DNA from 3 places in the Janibacter terrae genome. Region 2 is predicted to be linked to each of the others. Evidence: predicted binding sites of a transcription regulator. Region 2 holds the regulator's gene; each other region holds the start of a gene.
What was found. The regulator LexA, encoded in region 2, represses DNA repair genes until DNA is damaged. The targets are predictions, from matches to a motif close to TCGAACANNTGTTCGA.
Positions count from the first base shown of each region.

Region 1: recA (recombinase RecA) is a predicted target of LexA. The motif match lies at 3,340-3,355, and genes of this name have one in related genera.
Region 3: V3C34_RS03055 (HNH endonuclease signature motif containing protein) is a predicted target of LexA. The motif match lies at 1,088-1,103, and genes of this name have one in related genera.

Region 1 is NZ_CP144167.1:2,675,771-2,681,033, forward strand. Features, by position in the region: gene V3C34_RS13210 (circularly permuted type 2 ATP-grasp protein) at 1-711, opposite strand, end outside; gene V3C34_RS13215 (FMN-binding negative transcriptional regulator) at 832-1,527, shown strand; gene V3C34_RS13220 (regulatory protein RecX) at 1,484-2,086, opposite strand; gene recA (recombinase RecA) at 2,095-3,165, opposite strand; gene V3C34_RS13230 (acetyl-CoA hydrolase/transferase family protein) at 3,402-4,631, shown strand; gene V3C34_RS13235 (ABC transporter permease) at 4,643-5,263, opposite strand, start outside.
Region 2 is NZ_CP144167.1:1,708,508-1,713,770, reverse strand. Features, by position in the region: gene V3C34_RS08460 (vitamin B12-dependent ribonucleotide reductase) at 1-1,081, opposite strand, end outside; gene nrdR (transcriptional regulator NrdR) at 1,149-1,607, opposite strand; gene V3C34_RS08450 (LysM peptidoglycan-binding domain-containing protein) at 1,906-2,286, opposite strand; gene lexA (transcriptional repressor LexA) at 2,496-3,257, shown strand; gene V3C34_RS08440 (Sir2 family NAD-dependent protein deacetylase) at 3,232-4,077, opposite strand; gene V3C34_RS08435 (LysR family transcriptional regulator) at 4,156-5,079, shown strand; gene V3C34_RS08430 (ABC transporter ATP-binding protein) at 5,072-5,263, opposite strand, start outside.
Region 3 is NZ_CP144167.1:608,219-613,481, forward strand. Features, by position in the region: gene V3C34_RS03050 (oxidoreductase) at 1-927, shown strand; gene V3C34_RS03055 (HNH endonuclease signature motif containing protein) at 1,107-2,504, shown strand; gene bioB (biotin synthase BioB) at 2,553-3,611, opposite strand; gene V3C34_RS03065 (zinc-binding dehydrogenase) at 3,654-4,730, opposite strand; gene V3C34_RS03070 (MBL fold metallo-hydrolase RNA specificity domain-containing protein) at 4,828-5,263, shown strand, end outside.

The DNA of each region.
Region 1 (5,263 bases), 970 kb from region 2:
CTCGACGAGCTCCACGCCCATCATCCGGGCGAGCAGCGTGTGCTCGAAGTACGCGCTGTTGTAGACGCCGGGGGTGAGCACGACGACGGTCGGGTCGACCCTCCCTTCGGGCGCCGAGGCGCGCAGCGCGTGCAGGAGCATGCGCGGGTAGTCGTGCACGGGCCGGATCCGCATCGTCGCGAAGGCCTCGGGGAAGACGTTGGTCATCGCGCGGCGGTTGGCGATGACGTAGGAGACGCCGGAGGGGACGCGGACGTTGTCCTCGAGGACGCGGAAGGTCCCCTCCTCGTCGCGGATGAGGTCGATGCCGCTCACGTGCGCGCGCACCCCACCCGGCGGTCGCAGACCGGTCACCGCACGGTGGTAGTGGCTCGACGTGGCGATGAGCTTCCACGGGACGATGCCGTCCTCGACCGCCCGGGGCAGCCCGCCGGTGCGGCTGTAGATGTCGTCGAGGAAGGCCTCGAGGACCTTGACGCGCTGCGCGACGCCCTGCTCGACCGCCTGCCAGGCGTCCGCGTCGATGACCCGAGGGACGGCGTCGAGGGGGAAGGGGCGTTCCTCGCCGGCGTGGTCGAACGTGACCCCCTGGTCGAAGAACATCCGGGCGAGGGCGTCCGCACGGTCCTTCAGCTCCTGCGGCTCCATCGAGCGCAGCGTGTGGTGGATCGGCTTGTACGGCGGGCGGGGCTCGCCCCCTTCGCCGAGCATCTCGTCCCATGCCGCACTGGGTGCGTAGGTCCCGAAGAGAGAGTCGTTGACGGTCACGCGCCCACCCTACGCACGAGCGGGTGGTGCCACGCGGTCGTAGCGCGGTGCCAGACTCGCGCCATGCCCTACCTCCCCGACCACGACCGGGTCAACGACGAGGACCTGGTGCTCGACGTCATCGCCCAGCACCCGCTCGCCTCGCTCGTCACCCACGACGGCACCTCCCCGGAGGTCGACCTCATCCCCCTGCTCGCGCAGCGGACCGCGTCCGGCATCGAGCTCATCGGGCACGTGGCGCGCGCCAACCCGGTGTGGCAGGTCGGACGGCACGAAGGGGAGTCCCTCGCCGTCTTCCGCGCCACGGACCACTACATCTCCCCCACCTGGTACCCGAGCAAGGCCGAGCACCACCGCACGGTGCCGACGTGGAACTACGTCGCCGTCCACGCCTGGGGTCCGCTGGAGGTGCACGACGACCCGCGGTGGGTGCGGACGGCGGTCGCGAGGCTGACGTCCCACATGGAGGCGGGACGCGAGGAGCCGTGGCGGATGGGCATGGCACCGCCCGGGTACGTGGACGAGCAGCTGGCCCATGTCGTCGGGATCCGCATCCCCGTGCGCCGGGTGACCGGGAAGTTCAAGGTCTCGGCGCACAAGAGCGACCCCGACCGCCTCGGGGCCCGCGACGGCGTCGCGGCCGACGGCCCCGGCCCGGGCGCCGGGTCGAACCCGGACCTGCTCGTCGAGTGGATGAGCCGGCCGCCCGGCGGAACTAGTCGCGCTGGTGCTCCGGCTGCGCGTCGAGCGCCTCGTTGATGACCAGGCGCGCGACCTCGCTGCCGTAGCCCTTGCGGGCGAGCATCCCGGCGAGGCGCCGAGCCTGCACGGTGCGGTCCAGGCCGTGCATGGAGCGCAGCTTCTTCGCGACGAGCTCATGGGCGCGGGCCCGCTCGTCCTCCGGGTCGACCTCGTCGAGCACCGCCTGGGCGAGCTCGTCGTCGACCCCCTTCCTGCGCAGCTCGTGGGAGAGCGCGCGCTTCGCCAGACCGCGACCGGCCTGCTTGGAGCGCACGAAGGCCTGGGCGTAGGCCTCGTCGTCGACGAGGCCCACCTGCTCGAAGCGATCGAGCACATCCGCCGCGACGTCGTCGGGGCAGCCCTTGCGGCGCAAGGCCTTCTCCAGCTCGGCGCGCGACTTGGGCGAACCGGTCAGCAGGCGCAGGACGACGGCGCGGGCCACCGCGTACGGGTCGGCGTCGGAGTCGCTCTCCCGGCCCGCGGGGTCCGGCGGCGGGGCGGCACCGCGCTCGACGGCGGAGACCGCCGCACGCAGGCCCTCGAGCGTGCGCGCGGCGGCTCCCTCGTCAGTGCTCATGTCGCGGCTCAGAAGTCGACCGGGACCTCGGCCGGCTCGTCGGCCTCCTCGACGGGAACGACCCCGATGCCGAGCTTGGTCTTGATCTTGGCCTCGATCTCCTCGCCGAGCTGCGGGTTGTCCTTGAGGAACTTGCGGGCATTTTCCTTGCCCTGACCCAGCTGGTCGCCCTCGTACGTGTACCAGGCTCCGGCCTTGCGGACGAAGCCGTGCTCGACGCCCATGTCGATCAGGCCGCCCTCGCGGGAGATGCCCTGGCCGTAGAGGATGTCGAACTCCGCCTGCTTGAAGGGCGGGGAGACCTTGTTCTTCACGACCTTGACCCGGGTGCGGTTGCCGACCGGGTCGGTGCCGTCCTTGAGGGTCTCGATGCGGCGCACGTCCAGGCGGACGGAGGCGTAGAACTTCAGCGCCTTGCCACCCGTGGTGGTCTCGGGCGAGCCGAACATGACGCCGATCTTCTCGCGGAGCTGGTTGATGAAGATCGCGGTCGTGCCGGAGGTGTTGAGCGCGCCGGTGATCTTGCGCAGCGCCTGGCTCATGAGACGGGCCTGCAGACCGACGTGGCTGTCACCCATCTCGCCCTCGATCTCGGCGCGGGGCACGAGCGCCGCGACGGAGTCGATGACGATGACGTCGAGCGCGCCGGAGCGGATGAGCATGTCGGCGATCTCGAGCGCCTGCTCACCGGTGTCCGGCTGGCTGACGAGGAGGGCGTCGGTGTCGACACCCAGCTTCTTGGCGTACTCGGGGTCGAGGGCGTGCTCGGCGTCGATGAACGCCGCGATGCCCCCACCTCGCTGGGCGTTGGCGACCGCGTGCAGGGCGACCGTCGTCTTTCCGGAGGACTCCGGGCCGTAGATCTCGACGACTCGGCCACGGGGCAGGCCGCCGATGCCGAGGGCGACGTCCAGGGCGATCGCGCCGGTCGGGATGACCGCGATCGGGGGGCGCACGTCGTCGCCCAGGCGCATCACCGCGCCCTTGCCGTGGGCCTTCTCGATCTGCCCCATGACGTTGTCGAGGGACTTGAGCTTCTGCTCGTGGAGCTTGCTGTCGATGGCGGTGACCTCAGCCATGCCACACCTTCCTTGTCATCGTGTCGGGCGCGTCCACCGGCGACCAGTTCCCACACAGTCGGACGTCTCGTGCTGTCTGGTCAGACGCTAGGAGCCACCACCGACAACCGTCCGCAGCTGCCGTGGGGCTGTGGACACCGCGGCTGCCGGATGGGCACCTGTGGACGACGTTACCCGTACAGGTGTTCGAGGGTGGGAGGTGGCGCGCCGACACGCCGTCACGACAGGATGAGGACGTGCAGACCGTCACCCCCGAGGCCCTCGCCCGCGCCCTGACCGCCCTGCCCGACGACCCGCGGGTCGTCGTCTCCGGCAACCACAGCGTCCCGTGGGCGCTCGTGCACCTGCTCGACGCGACCCTCGAGACCTACACGCTCAACATGCTCAACGGCCCGGCCGGCCTCCCCGACCGCGCGGGCGTGACGCTCGAGACGAGCTTCGTCGGGCCCGGGCAGCGGCGCCGCGCCGGGCTGCGGTACGTGCCGAGCCGCCTCTCGCTCGTCCCGGTCCTCTACCGCGACCGGCTCCCCGTCGACTGCGTCCTCGTGCACTGCGCTCCTCCGCGCGAGGGGCACCTCTCCCTCGGCCTCGAGGTCAACCTCCTGCCCGGCGCCATCGAGGCCTGCCGCGAGCGCGGCGGGCTCGTCGTCGCGATGGTCAACGACCGGATGCCCTACACCCACGGTGACGCGCGGGTCCCGCTCGACCACGTCGACCTCGCGGTCGAGGTGAGCGAGCCGCTCCCTTCGCCCACCGCCGGTGCGCCCCTCGGGGAGGAGACGAGCGCCATCGGCCGCCGCGTCGCCGCGATGGTCCCCGACGGCGCCACCCTGCAGATGGGCATCGGGGCCGTCCCCGACGCGGCGCTCGCCGCGCTCACCGAGCACCGCGAGCTGCGGCTGTGGACGGAGATGTTCTCCGACGGCGTGCTGGCCCTCGACGCGGCCGGCGCACTCGACCCGGACCACCCCCTCACCACGTCCTTCATCTTCGGCTCCCCCGAGCTCTACGCCTGGGTCGACGGCAACCCACGGGTGCAGATGGCCCGCACCGAGCGCACCAACGACCCCGGGCTCATCGCGCGGCAGCGCTCGATGACCTCGATCAACACGGCGCTCCAGGTCGACCTCTTCGGGCAGGCCAACGCCTCCCGGCTCGGCGCCCGCATCCACAGCGGCTTCGGCGGGCAGACCGACTTCATCGTCGGCGCGCTGCACTCCCCCGGCGGGCAGGCCTTCCTCGCGCTGCGCTCGTGGCACCCGCGCGCCGACGTCAGCACGATCGTGCCGCTCGTCGACGAGCCGGTGACCTCCTTCCAGGCCACCGCGATCGTCACCGAGCAGGGCACCGCCCCGCTCTTCGGCCACTCCGAGCGGGACCAGGCCCGGGCGCTCATCGAGCAGGCCGCCCACCCCCGCGTGCGCGAGGAGCTGTGGGAGGAGGCCGCGGAGCTCGGTCTGGCGTGACCCCTTCGCTCCTAGGCGCGCAGGAGGGTCTCGATGCGGCGGGAGGTGGCCCAGATGCCGACCACGCCCAGCACGAGCAGGTAGGCGACGTGCCAGAGCAGGCCCCACCCCACCTCGCCGAGCATGAGGCCGCGCTCGAGCGCGACGCCGTGGTAGAGCGGGGTAGCCATGACGACCGGCTGCGCCCAGCCCGGGTAGGTCGCGAGCGGGAAGAAGGTCGCCGAGAGCAGGAAGAGCGGCTGGATGACGAGCATGACCCAGTCGAAGTCGACCCAGGAACGCATGAAGGTCGTCGCGTACATGCCGACCGCGGAGAACGCGAGGCCGATGAAGACCGCCGCCGGCACCGCGAGCACCGACCACCAGGACTCGACGACGCCCACCGCGAGCGCCACGAGGTAGAAGACGAGTGCGTAGACCCCGCCGCGGACGAGGCTCCAGACGACCTCCCCGACGGCGATGTCCCGCGGCCCGAGAGGGGTCGCGAGCATCGCGTCGTAGATCCGCGCGTACCTGAGCTTGAAGAAGACGTTGAAGGTCGAGTCCATGACCGCGCCGTTCATCGCCGAGCTGGCGAGCATCGCCGGGGCGACGAAGGCCGCGTAGGAGACCTGTGTCCCGCCGTCGGTCAT
Region 2 (5,263 bases):
GGTTGGAGGCGGTGATGCGACCGGTCTCGGGGTTGGTGTGCCAGTCGTTGATCGTGCCGTCGTACTGGATGCCCGGGTCGGCGCACTCCCACGCGGCCTGGGCGATCTTGCCCATGAGCTCGCGGGCGTCGACGGTCTCGATGACCGAGCCGTCCATGCGGGAGGTCAGACCGAAGTCCGTGCCCTCCTCGACGGCGCGCATGAACTCGTCGGTGACACGCACCGAGTTGTTGGCGTTCTGGTACTGCACGGAGGTGATGTCGGCACCGCCGAGGTCCATGTCGAAGCCGGCGTCGCGCAGCGCGCGGATCTTGTGCTCCTCGCGCGCCTTGGTCTCGACGAACTCCTCGATGTCCGGGTGGTCGACGTCCAGCACGACCATCTTCGCCGCGCGACGGGTGGCGCCACCGGACTTGATGGTGCCCGCGGAGGCGTCGGCCCCGCGCATGAAGGAGACCGGGCCGGAGGCGGTGCCGCCGGAGGAGAGCAGCTCCTTGGAGGAGCGGATGCGGGAGAGGTTCAGGCCGGCACCGGAGCCGCCCTTGAAGATGAAGCCCTCCTCCTTGTACCAGTTGAGGATCGAGTCCATCGAGTCGTCGACCGAGAGGATGAAGCAGGCACTGACCTGCTGCGGGCTCTTGGTGCCGACGTTGAACCACACGGGCGAGTTGAAGCTGAAGATCTGGTGCAGGAGCGCGTAGGTCAGCTCGTGCTCGAAGACCTCCGCGTCGGCGTCGGTCGCGAAGTAACCGTGGTCCTTGCCCGCCTTGACGTAGGTGAGCACGACCCGGTCGATGAGCTGCTTGAGCCCGGCCTCACGCTCGGGCGAGCCGACGGCGCCGCGGAAGTACTTCGTCGTGACGATCGTGGAGGCGTTCACCGACCAGAAGTCGGGGAACTCGACCCCGCGCTGCTCGAAGATCGTCTCGCCGGTCTTCCAGTTCTGCTGGACGACGTCGCGCTTCTCCCACGTGACCTCGTCATAGGGGTGGACGCCCTCGGTCGTGTGGATGCGGTTGATCGTCAGGCCCTTGGTGCGGGACCCGCGACGGGCGCTGGGCTTGCCGGCGGTCTCGGTCATGCTCTCTCTCCTGGTCCGTGTGGTGACGGCTGTGCTGCTCGGGTGGTGCGAGTGGGTTCGTGCTGGGTCAGGTGGCCGCGGTGTGCTCGCGGCGAAGGGCGGTGATGGCCGCCTCGAAGTCGTCCAGGGAATCGAAGGACTGGTAGACGGACGCAAAACGTAGGTAGGCGACCTCGTCGAGCTCGCGCAGCGGCGGGAGGATCGCCATGCCCACCTCGTGCGCGTCGATCTCGGCGCTGCCCTGCGCCCGGATGCTCTCCTCGACGCGCTGGGCGAGGAGGGCGAGCTGGTCCTCGGTGACCGGTCGGCCCTGGCAGGCCTTGCGGACACCGGCCAGGACCTTGGCCCGGCTGAAGGGCTCGGCCGCACCAGACCGCTTGGTCACCGTGAGGCTCGCGCTCTCGAGGGTGGTGAAGCGGCGGCTGCACTCCGGGCACTGGCGGCGACGCCGGATGGCGCTGCCGTCGTCCGTGGTGCGGCTGTCGATGACGCGGGAGTCGTTGTGGCGGCAGAACGGGCAGTGCACGTCGGACTCCCTTCGTCGTGGCCGAAAGAACGGCTGGTCTGTGGATGGTGCGGTGGATGGCGTGGGGACGAACCCCGGATTTCTGTGGAGAACCGACCTCATCCTGTGCACTAGATGTGGACGAATGACAACGGTGTAACCACTAGATGTAGTGACCATTAGACGCCCCCGGAGCGCGTGACGCAAGTCCTGATCCACACCCGTCGACGAACGGCACGAGGGCCACCTCCACGTGCTGCGGAGGTGGCCCTCGGCCGGCCCGGACCCGGGTCGATGGGTCCGGGAGATCAGGTGCGACTCAGGGGGTCGGGATGGTCAGCGTCTGCCCCGCGTGCACGTACGAGGTCGACAGCCCGTTGGCCACCTGGAGGCGGGCGACGCCCTGCTGGACCGGCAGCTCGGGCAGCTCGGCGGCGGCGATCTGACCGAGAGTCTGCCCCGACCGGACGGTGACCTGCTCGGGCTGGGTCGCGGGCCCACCGAAGGCCATCGCGGCACCGGCGACGCTCGCGACCAGGAGCATCGAGGTCGTGACGGCCAGCCGACCGCGGCGGGTCATGCGCAGCCGGGTGGCGGGGCGGGCGAGGGCTGCATCGCCCGTGGGCACCGAGACGAGATGACGCGAGGGCGCCGGGCGCGCGCCGCGAAGGGGGGCGGGGGCGGCGGTGAGAGCGGTCATGCGGTCCTCCTGGCGGTGGCGGTTCTCTCGAACCGGTGTTCGATAGAACGTCTGTACGATGTCTAGCACGGGTGTTCGAAGAAAATCAAGGACACGCTCGAACAGATGTTTGAAATACCTGTTCGATCGGCCTACTGTCGTCGACACGGAGTAGTTGACCAGCGACCACCGACAACGGTGCCTCGCGGACACGGACGAAGGGTCGATCGATGAGCGGACAGGGCGAGGACACGGGCGAGGGCAACATCCACCAGCTCCCCGAGCGCGACACCGGGGACGGGTTGACCGCACGGCAGCGCAAGGTCCTCGAGGTCATCCGCAATGCCGTCGCGACGCGCGGCTACCCGCCGAGCCTGCGCGAGATCGGCGAGCTCGTCGGCCTCACCTCCCCCAGCTCCGTCGCCCACCAGCTCTCCTCCCTCGAGCGCAAGGGCTACCTGCGCCGCGACCCCAACCGCCCGCGGGCCATCGAGGTCATCTCCCCCGACGGCCACGACGCCCCGGCGGGCGAGGTCACCGACCTGGCCTCCATGCGGGGCGGCGCCGACCACGGCGATGCCGTCGTCGACCCGACCGGCTCCGGCGACGCGCGTCCCGAGGCCAGCTACGTCCCCGTCCTCGGCCAGATCGCCGCCGGTGTCCCGATCACCGCCGAGGAGGTCGTCGACGACGTCTTCCCCCTGCCCAAGCAGATCGTCGGCGAGGGCTCGCTGTTTCTGCTGAAGGTCGTCGGCGACTCGATGATCGACGCCGCCATCTGCGACGGCGACTGGGTCGTCGTGCGTCAGCAGCCGCAGGCGGACAACGGCGACATCGTCGCGGCCATGCTCGACAACGAAGCGACGGTCAAGACCTTCAAGCGCAAGGACGGCCACGTGTGGCTGCTCCCCCACAACCCCGCCTTCGACCCGATCGACGGCGACCACGCGACGATCCTCGGCAAGGTCACCGCGGTGCTGCGCCGCCTGTGACCGACAGCTCGAGGACCGCGTCGACGAGGGAGCGAAGGGAGTCCCGCAGCTCCCCGTCCACGCGGTGGTCGACGAGGTCGTCCCCCCGCGTGGGTCCGCGGGTGATCAGCGAGACCGGGATCCCGCGCTTGGCCGCGTGCCGCACGAACCGCAGCCCCGACATCACCTGCAGCGAGCTGCCCAGCACGAGCAGGCTCGGCGCGGCGTCGACGAGGTCGTAGCAGCGCTGCACGAGCGGCTTGGCGACCGATCCGCCGAAGAAGACGACGTCGGGCTTGAGCGTGTCGGCGCCGCACTCCTCGCAGCACGGGGCGACGAAACGGCCGACGTCGACCGACTCCAGCCGCACGTCGCCGTCGGGTCGGATCTCGTCGCTGTCGGCGTCGAAGCCGGGGTTGGCGGCGGCCATCCGCGCATCGAGGACCTGCCGGTCCACCCGTGTGCCGCAGGTCAGGCAGACCGCTTCGACGAGGTTGCCGTGCAGCTCGACGACGTCGCGGGTGTCGGCCGCCTGGTGCAGGCCGTCGACGTTCTGCGTGATGACGGGGCCGGCCGCCCCGATCTGCTGCAGCCGGGTGACCAGGTGGTGGGCGTCGTTGGGGCGCGCCGCGTGGAACCGCCGCCAGCCGACATAGCTGCGGGCCCAGTACCGCTGGCGCGCCTCGCTGCTCCCAACGAACTCGGAGTAGTGCATGGGCGACACCCGCCGTGTGCCGTCCGGCCCGCGGTAGTCCGGGATGCCGGAGTCGGTCGACATGCCGGCGCCGGTGAGCACGAGGGCCGGACCGGCCGACAGCACCCGGGCGATGTCCTCGATCACCGCACCAGTATGAGGTGCTCGGCGCCCTCGGGTGAGCGGGAGCGGCACCGGCCGAGCCGGACGACCTACCATGGCTCCATGATCGACGCCGCCGGGCTCCGCGTGATGCGGGCCATCGCCGAGGAGGGCAGCTTCACCGCCGCCGCCCTCGCTCTCGGCTACTCGCAGCCGGCGGTCTCCCAGATGGTCAAGCGCCTCGAGCAACGGACCGGGACCGTCCTCGTGGAGAAGGTCGGCCGCTCCGTGCGGCTCACCGAGGCCGGTGCGGTGCTCGCGCGCCACGCGACGCCGGTCCTCGCGGCGCTCGACGCCGCCGAGGAGGAGGTCGCCGCGATCGCCGGGCTGCGCTCCGGCCGGGTGCGGCTCATGGCCTTCCCCTCGTCGTCGGTCACCCTCGTCCCCCGCGCGCTGGCCGCGGTGCGGGCCGAGCACCCGGACCTGTCGGTGCAGTTCGCCGAGGCGGAGCCGCCCGAGTCGATCGCCGCGCTGCGCGCCGGCGACGTCGACCTCGCGGTGGCCTTCAGCTACGAGGGCAGCGACCTGGCCCGTGGCGAGGACCTCGAGGGCTTCGTCGTGCACCCCCTCATCGACGAGGAGGTCCGGGTCGCCCTCCCCCGTGACCACCCGCTGGCCGTCAAGGAGACGGTCTCGATGACCGACCTCACCGATGAGGACTGGATCGCCGGCTGCGCGCGCTGCCGGGGCCACCTGCTGAAGATCGCGCACGACGCGGGGTTCGCGCCCAAGGTGGCCTTCGAGACCGAGGACTACGTCGCTGTCCAGGGCTTCGTCGCCGCCGGTCTGGGTGTCGCGCTCATCCCCGACCTCATCCGCGCGGCGACGTCCAACGACGACGTCGTCATCCGCCCGCTCGACCCGAAGAGCCGACGCCGGATCCACGTCGTGACGACCGAGGACCTGCTGAAGGTCCCCGCGGTCGCGACGACCCTCGAGGCGCTCGTCGCCTCGGCCGCCGCGGCCACACCCTCGGCCGTCAGCTGACCGGCACCGCCCACTCCTGCCAGTCGTTGAGCAGCGCCTCCGGCCGGTCGGAGGCCATGATCACCACCCCCGGGTAGTCCTGGAGGATCCCCCGCAGCATCTCCCGACCCTGCGGACCCAGGTCGTCGTCGACGTGCTCGAGCAGGAGCAGTGCCGGCGCGCCGATGGTCGCGCGGGCGACCCA
Region 3 (5,263 bases), 1.1 Mb from region 2:
ATGACACGCACCCGCGACGCCTGGTCCCTCGACCGCATGCCCGACCAGACCGGCCGGACCGTGGTGGTCACCGGGGCCAGCTCGGGGCTGGGCGCCGTCACCGCCCGTGAGCTCGCCGCGCGGGGCGCGCACGTCGTCCTCGCCTGCCGGGACACGGCGAAGGGGGAGGCCGTCGCCGCCGATCTCGAGCGCGCGCAGGTCGTGCGCCTGGACCTGTCGTCGCTGGACTCGGTGCGCGTGGCCGCGCGGGAGGTCCGCGACCGGCACGAGCGGATCGACCTGCTCGTCAACAACGCGGGGGTGATGATGACCCCGCGGGGAGTGACGGCGGACGGTTTCGAGCTGCAGGTCGGCACGAACCACCTGGGCCACTTCGCGCTCACCGCGCTCCTGCTCGAGCGACTGCTGGTGACGCCGGGGTCGCGCGTGGTGACGGTGTCGAGCCTCGCGCACCGGTTCGGGGGCGGTCGTCTGGACGTCGACGACCTGCAGTCCGAGCGGGGCTACGACCCGATGGGCGCCTACGGGCGCTCGAAGCTGGCCAACCTGCTCTTCACCCATGAGCTGCAGCGGCGGTTGTCCGAGGCTGGGGCGGGGACGATCGCGCTCGCCGCGCACCCCGGGCTCTCCCGGACCGCCCTGGCCCGGTACCTGCCCGCCCCGGCCCGTCCGCTGGTCGCGGCAGGCAACGTGCTCGTCGGGCAGAGCGCGGCGAAGGGGGCCCTGCCGATCCTGCGCGCCGCGACCGACCCGGCCGCGGTCGGCGGCGAGTACTACGGCCCGAGCGGGTTCCGCGAGTTCCGTGGCCGTCCGGTGGCGGTCGGCTCCTCCCGCGGGTCGCGGGACCCGGAGGTGATGCGCCGGCTGTGGGAGGTCTCGGAGGAGCTCACCGGGGTGCCTTTCCCCGAACTCGCCCCCGCTCCCTGAGGGCCACCCGGGGGCACGCTCCCTGAGGAGGTTGCGCACCCCGACCCACGCTCCCTGAGGAGGTTGCGCAGCAACCGTCTCGAAGGGCCACCATCCCCAGACCCCCACCCGACCCAGCGCCCGTCCACAGCACCCCAACGCTCCCGACCGCTGTCGGTGGTCGAACATACGATCGATGCATGTCAGAGGCGACGGTGCGTGACGCGGACCCGGGACCGGACCCGGTCCTGCGGGACGCGCTGCGCCCGTTGCTCGACACCGACGTCGACAGGGTGTGGCAGCTGCCCGACGCCGAGGTCACCGACGGGCTGGCGGCGCTGGGCCGGGCGAGGCAGCTGCTGGCCGTGGCCGAGGTCGCGCTGGTGCGCGAGGGCATCTCCCGGGGGCTGCCGACGCAGACCTCGTGGTCGGTCCACGACTGGGTGGGCGTCAGCGAGGGGCGGCACGCCCCGCGCCCCGAGTCCCGGCACGTGTCGTCGGTGGTGCGCGTGGCGACGACCGGCCTGCGGGCTGGCAGCGGGGTGAGCGACCCGAGCGCGGGCATGGCCCCGGAGCCCACCGGTGACGCCGGGATCGCAGGCGTCGTGGCGGCCTTCGAGGCGGGAGACCTGCCGCTGGGCAAGGCCGACCAGCTGGTGCGATTCGAGGAGGGTGTGCGGCGAGTGGCCGACCGCGACCTCCTCGACGCGGACCTGGGGCTCCTCCTGGGCGAGGCCCGCGACGGGCTCGTCGCCACGGGCCCGGACGGACGCACCCCGCAGCGGGTCTCGGGCCTCGACGAGAAGAAGCTGGCCGCGGCCATCACGATGACCACCCGGATGCTGCGTCCCGACAAGGACCTGGGTGAGGACGACGAGCGGCACAAGGCGTCGCGCTCCCTCACCTCGCACACGGATGCGTGCGGCATGACCCGGTACAAGCTCGTCCTGGACCCGGAGGGCGCCGCGATCATCGACGCGGCAGTCGCCGCGCTGTCCGCCCCCGTCAAGGGCCCCGAGGGCGAGCCGGACGACCGCTCCCCGGCCAGGCGTCGCGCCGACGCGTTGCTCGCGGTCGTCGAGCGGGGTGTCTCGGCCCCGGTGGGAACGCCCCCCGGCGACAAGGCCAGGGTCGTCGTCACGATCAGCCTGGCCGCCCTGACGGCCCACCTCGCGCAGGGCCGCTGCGGTGCCTGTGGTCAGGACCTGCCGACCACGGCCTTCGGGGGTCATGCCGGCGGGTCCACCGCCACGGGGCAGGTCCTGCCCCCGTCCGCGGTGCGCCGGCTGGCCTGCGAGGGCGGGATCATCCCGGCCCTGCTGGGCACCGACAGCGAACCCTTGGAGCTGGGCCGCGCGGCACGCTTCTTCACCCCGGGCCAGAAGCGCGCCCTGTACCTCCGTGACGGCGGGTGCACCTTCCCCGGGTGCACCATGCCCGCCCACTGGTCCGACGCCCACCACGTGCAGTACTGGTCCCTGGGAGGGGGCACCGACATCGGCAACGCGGCCCTGCTGTGCGAGCGCCACCACACGCGGGTCCATGCCCGCGACCTGGCCTGCACCATCACGGCGACCGGCGTGACCTGGCACGTCTAGCTGCCGCGCCCCGGACCCGGCCCGCCACGGGCCGGGCCACAGTCGTGCTCACGCGTTCGCCGGGGCCTCGGTGCCCGCGCCACGGCGGCGGATGGTCGGGTCGGCGCCGGCGCCGGACGTGCCGTGCTCGGCGCCGAGGACGACGAAGCCGTTGTCGGCGAGCATCTCGAGGTCGGCCTGCGCGGCCTGGCCCTCGGAGGTCAGGTAGTCGCCGAGGAAGATCGAGTTGGCCACCTGCAGCGCGACCGCCTGCAACGACCGCAGGTGCATCTCGCGGCCGCCGGCGATCCGCACCTCCCTGTCGGGGGCCACGAAGCGGGCCATCGTGAGGATCCGCAGGCAGCGAAGGGGGGTGAGCTCCCAGGTGTCCGCCAAGGGAGTGCCGTCGAAGGGCATGAGGAAGTTCACCGGGATCGAGTCCACATCGAGGTCCCGCAGCGCGAAGAGCGCCTCGACGAGCTGTTCGTCGCTCTCGCCGAGACCGGCGATGAGCCCGGAGCAGGGGGAGAGGCCGGCGGACGTCGCCCTGCCGATCGTGTCGACCCGGTCCTCGTAGGTGTGCGTCTGGACGACGGCGTCGTGGTGGGACTCGGCGGTGTTGATGTTGTGGTTGTAGGCGTCGACTCCCGCAGTGCGCAGCCGCTCGGCCTGTCCGTCCTTGAGCAGTCCGAGGCAGGCGCACACCTCGACGCCCTCGTTGGCCTCCTTGAGCGCCTCGGTCATCGCGACGACCCGGTCGACGTCCCGGTCCGAGGGGCCGCGCCCGGAGGCGACCAGGCACACGCGGGTCGCGCCGCCGCGCAGCCCGGCGGCGGCCTGGTCGATGGCCTCGTCGGTCGACAGCCACGAGTACGTGAGGATCGGCGCCTGCGAGCCGAGGGCCTGGGAGCAGTAGCTGCAGTTCTCCGGGCACAGCCCCGACTTGAGGTTGACGAGGTAGTTGACCTTGACGGTGTTGCCGAAGTGCTCGCGGCGCAGCCGGGCCGCGGCCACGACCGCGGCCATGACCTCGGTGTCGTCCGTGCGCAGCACGGCGAGCGCGTCGGCCTCGGTGGCCCGGCCTCCCTCGAGGATCCGGTCGGCGAGCTGGTCGAACGTGGTGGTCATGGCGCCCCTTCGGTGAACGTCGTTCAGTGAACGACGTTCAGGTTACCCGGCCGGGCTCCGGCCGGGCGTCAGGCAGCGAAGGGAGCGCCCAGGGGCGACGATCGTCATGCCCGCGACTGGTGCGGTGTCGAAGCCGGGCAGCAGCGCCGCGGCCTCCTCGAGACCGATGGTCCGCTCGACGAGCCGCTGGGGCTGGAGCGCTCCCGACTCGATGAGCGCGAGCATGCCCGGGTAGTCGACAGCGGCCATGCCGTGGCTCCCGAGCAGGTCGAGCTCCCACCCGATGACGCGCGCCATCGGCACCCGGGGGTGCCCGTCGACCGGTGGCAGCAGGCCGACCTGCACGTGCCGGCCGCGCCGCCGCAGGCTGTGGATCGCGGCGGCGCAGGTCTGCTCGCTGCCCACCGCGTCGACCGCGACGTGGCTCCCACCGCCGGTGAGAGCCGTGACCGCTGCGCCGACGTCCCGGCCGTCGGCGAGGACGACGTGCTCTGCACCGAGATCCGTCGCGAGACCGAGCGCCTCGGGATTGCGGTCGACCGCGACGACCCGGGCCCCGAGGGCGCGGGCGATCATCACGGCACTCAGCCCGACGCCGCCGGCCCCGACGACGGTGACCCACTCTCCCTTCGCCACTGCGGCGCGGGCGACGAGGGCGCGGTAGGCGGTGGCGAAGCGGCACCCGAGGCTGGCTGCCGTCGCGAAGTCGATGCCCTGCGGGATCGCGACGAGGTTGGTGTCGGCGGCGTGCAGCGCGACCCGCTCGGCGAACGAGCCCCAGTGCGTGAAGCCGGGCTGCTCCTGGTCGGGGCACACCTGCGCCTCGCCAGCGGCGCACCACTCGCACCGGCCGCACCCGCAGACGAAGGGCACCGTCACCCGGTCGCCGACCCGCCACCGCTCCACGCCCGCGCCGACCTCGCTGACGACACCCGCCAGCTCGTGGCCGGGCACGTGCGGCCAGGCGATGTCGTCGTGCCCGGCCCAGGCGTGCCAGTCGCTGCGGCAGACCCCGGTCGCCTCGACCTGCACGACCACCCCACCGTCGGGGGCGAAGGGGGCCTCCACCTCCCTGACCTCTGGCTGGGCTCGGACGCTGTCGATGACCACCGCTCGCATGCGCCCATCCTGACGCACAGGGCACTTGGTCCCTTCACGATCGGTCGTCTCGCGCACACCATGGCAGTGAGGCAGTCGGACGCACATCGGAGGACCCGTGACCACGACCCTGACCTTCCTCGGTGCTGCAGGGACCGTCACCGGTAGTGCCTTCCTGATCCAGGACGGGCGCGCCGGGACCCTGGTCGACTGCGGGCTCTACCAGGGTGAGCGGCGGTGGCGCCGCCTCAACTGGGACCGGCGGGACCTGTCGGTCCGGGGGCTCGACGACGTCGTGGTGACCCACGCGCACCTGGATCACTGCGGTTACCTCCCGGCGTTGGTGCGACAGGGGTACAGGGGGCCGATCTGGGCGACCGACTCCACCGCCGCCCTGGCCGAGATCGTGCTGCTCGACAGCGCCCACCTGCAGGAGGAAGACGCTCGGCAGGCCGCCGAGGGCAGGTCGCGGCACAACCCGCCCCTGCCCCTGTACACCGTCGGCGACGCGGCGAGGGCCGTTCGCCTCTTCAGGTCCCAGGCGTACGAGGAGC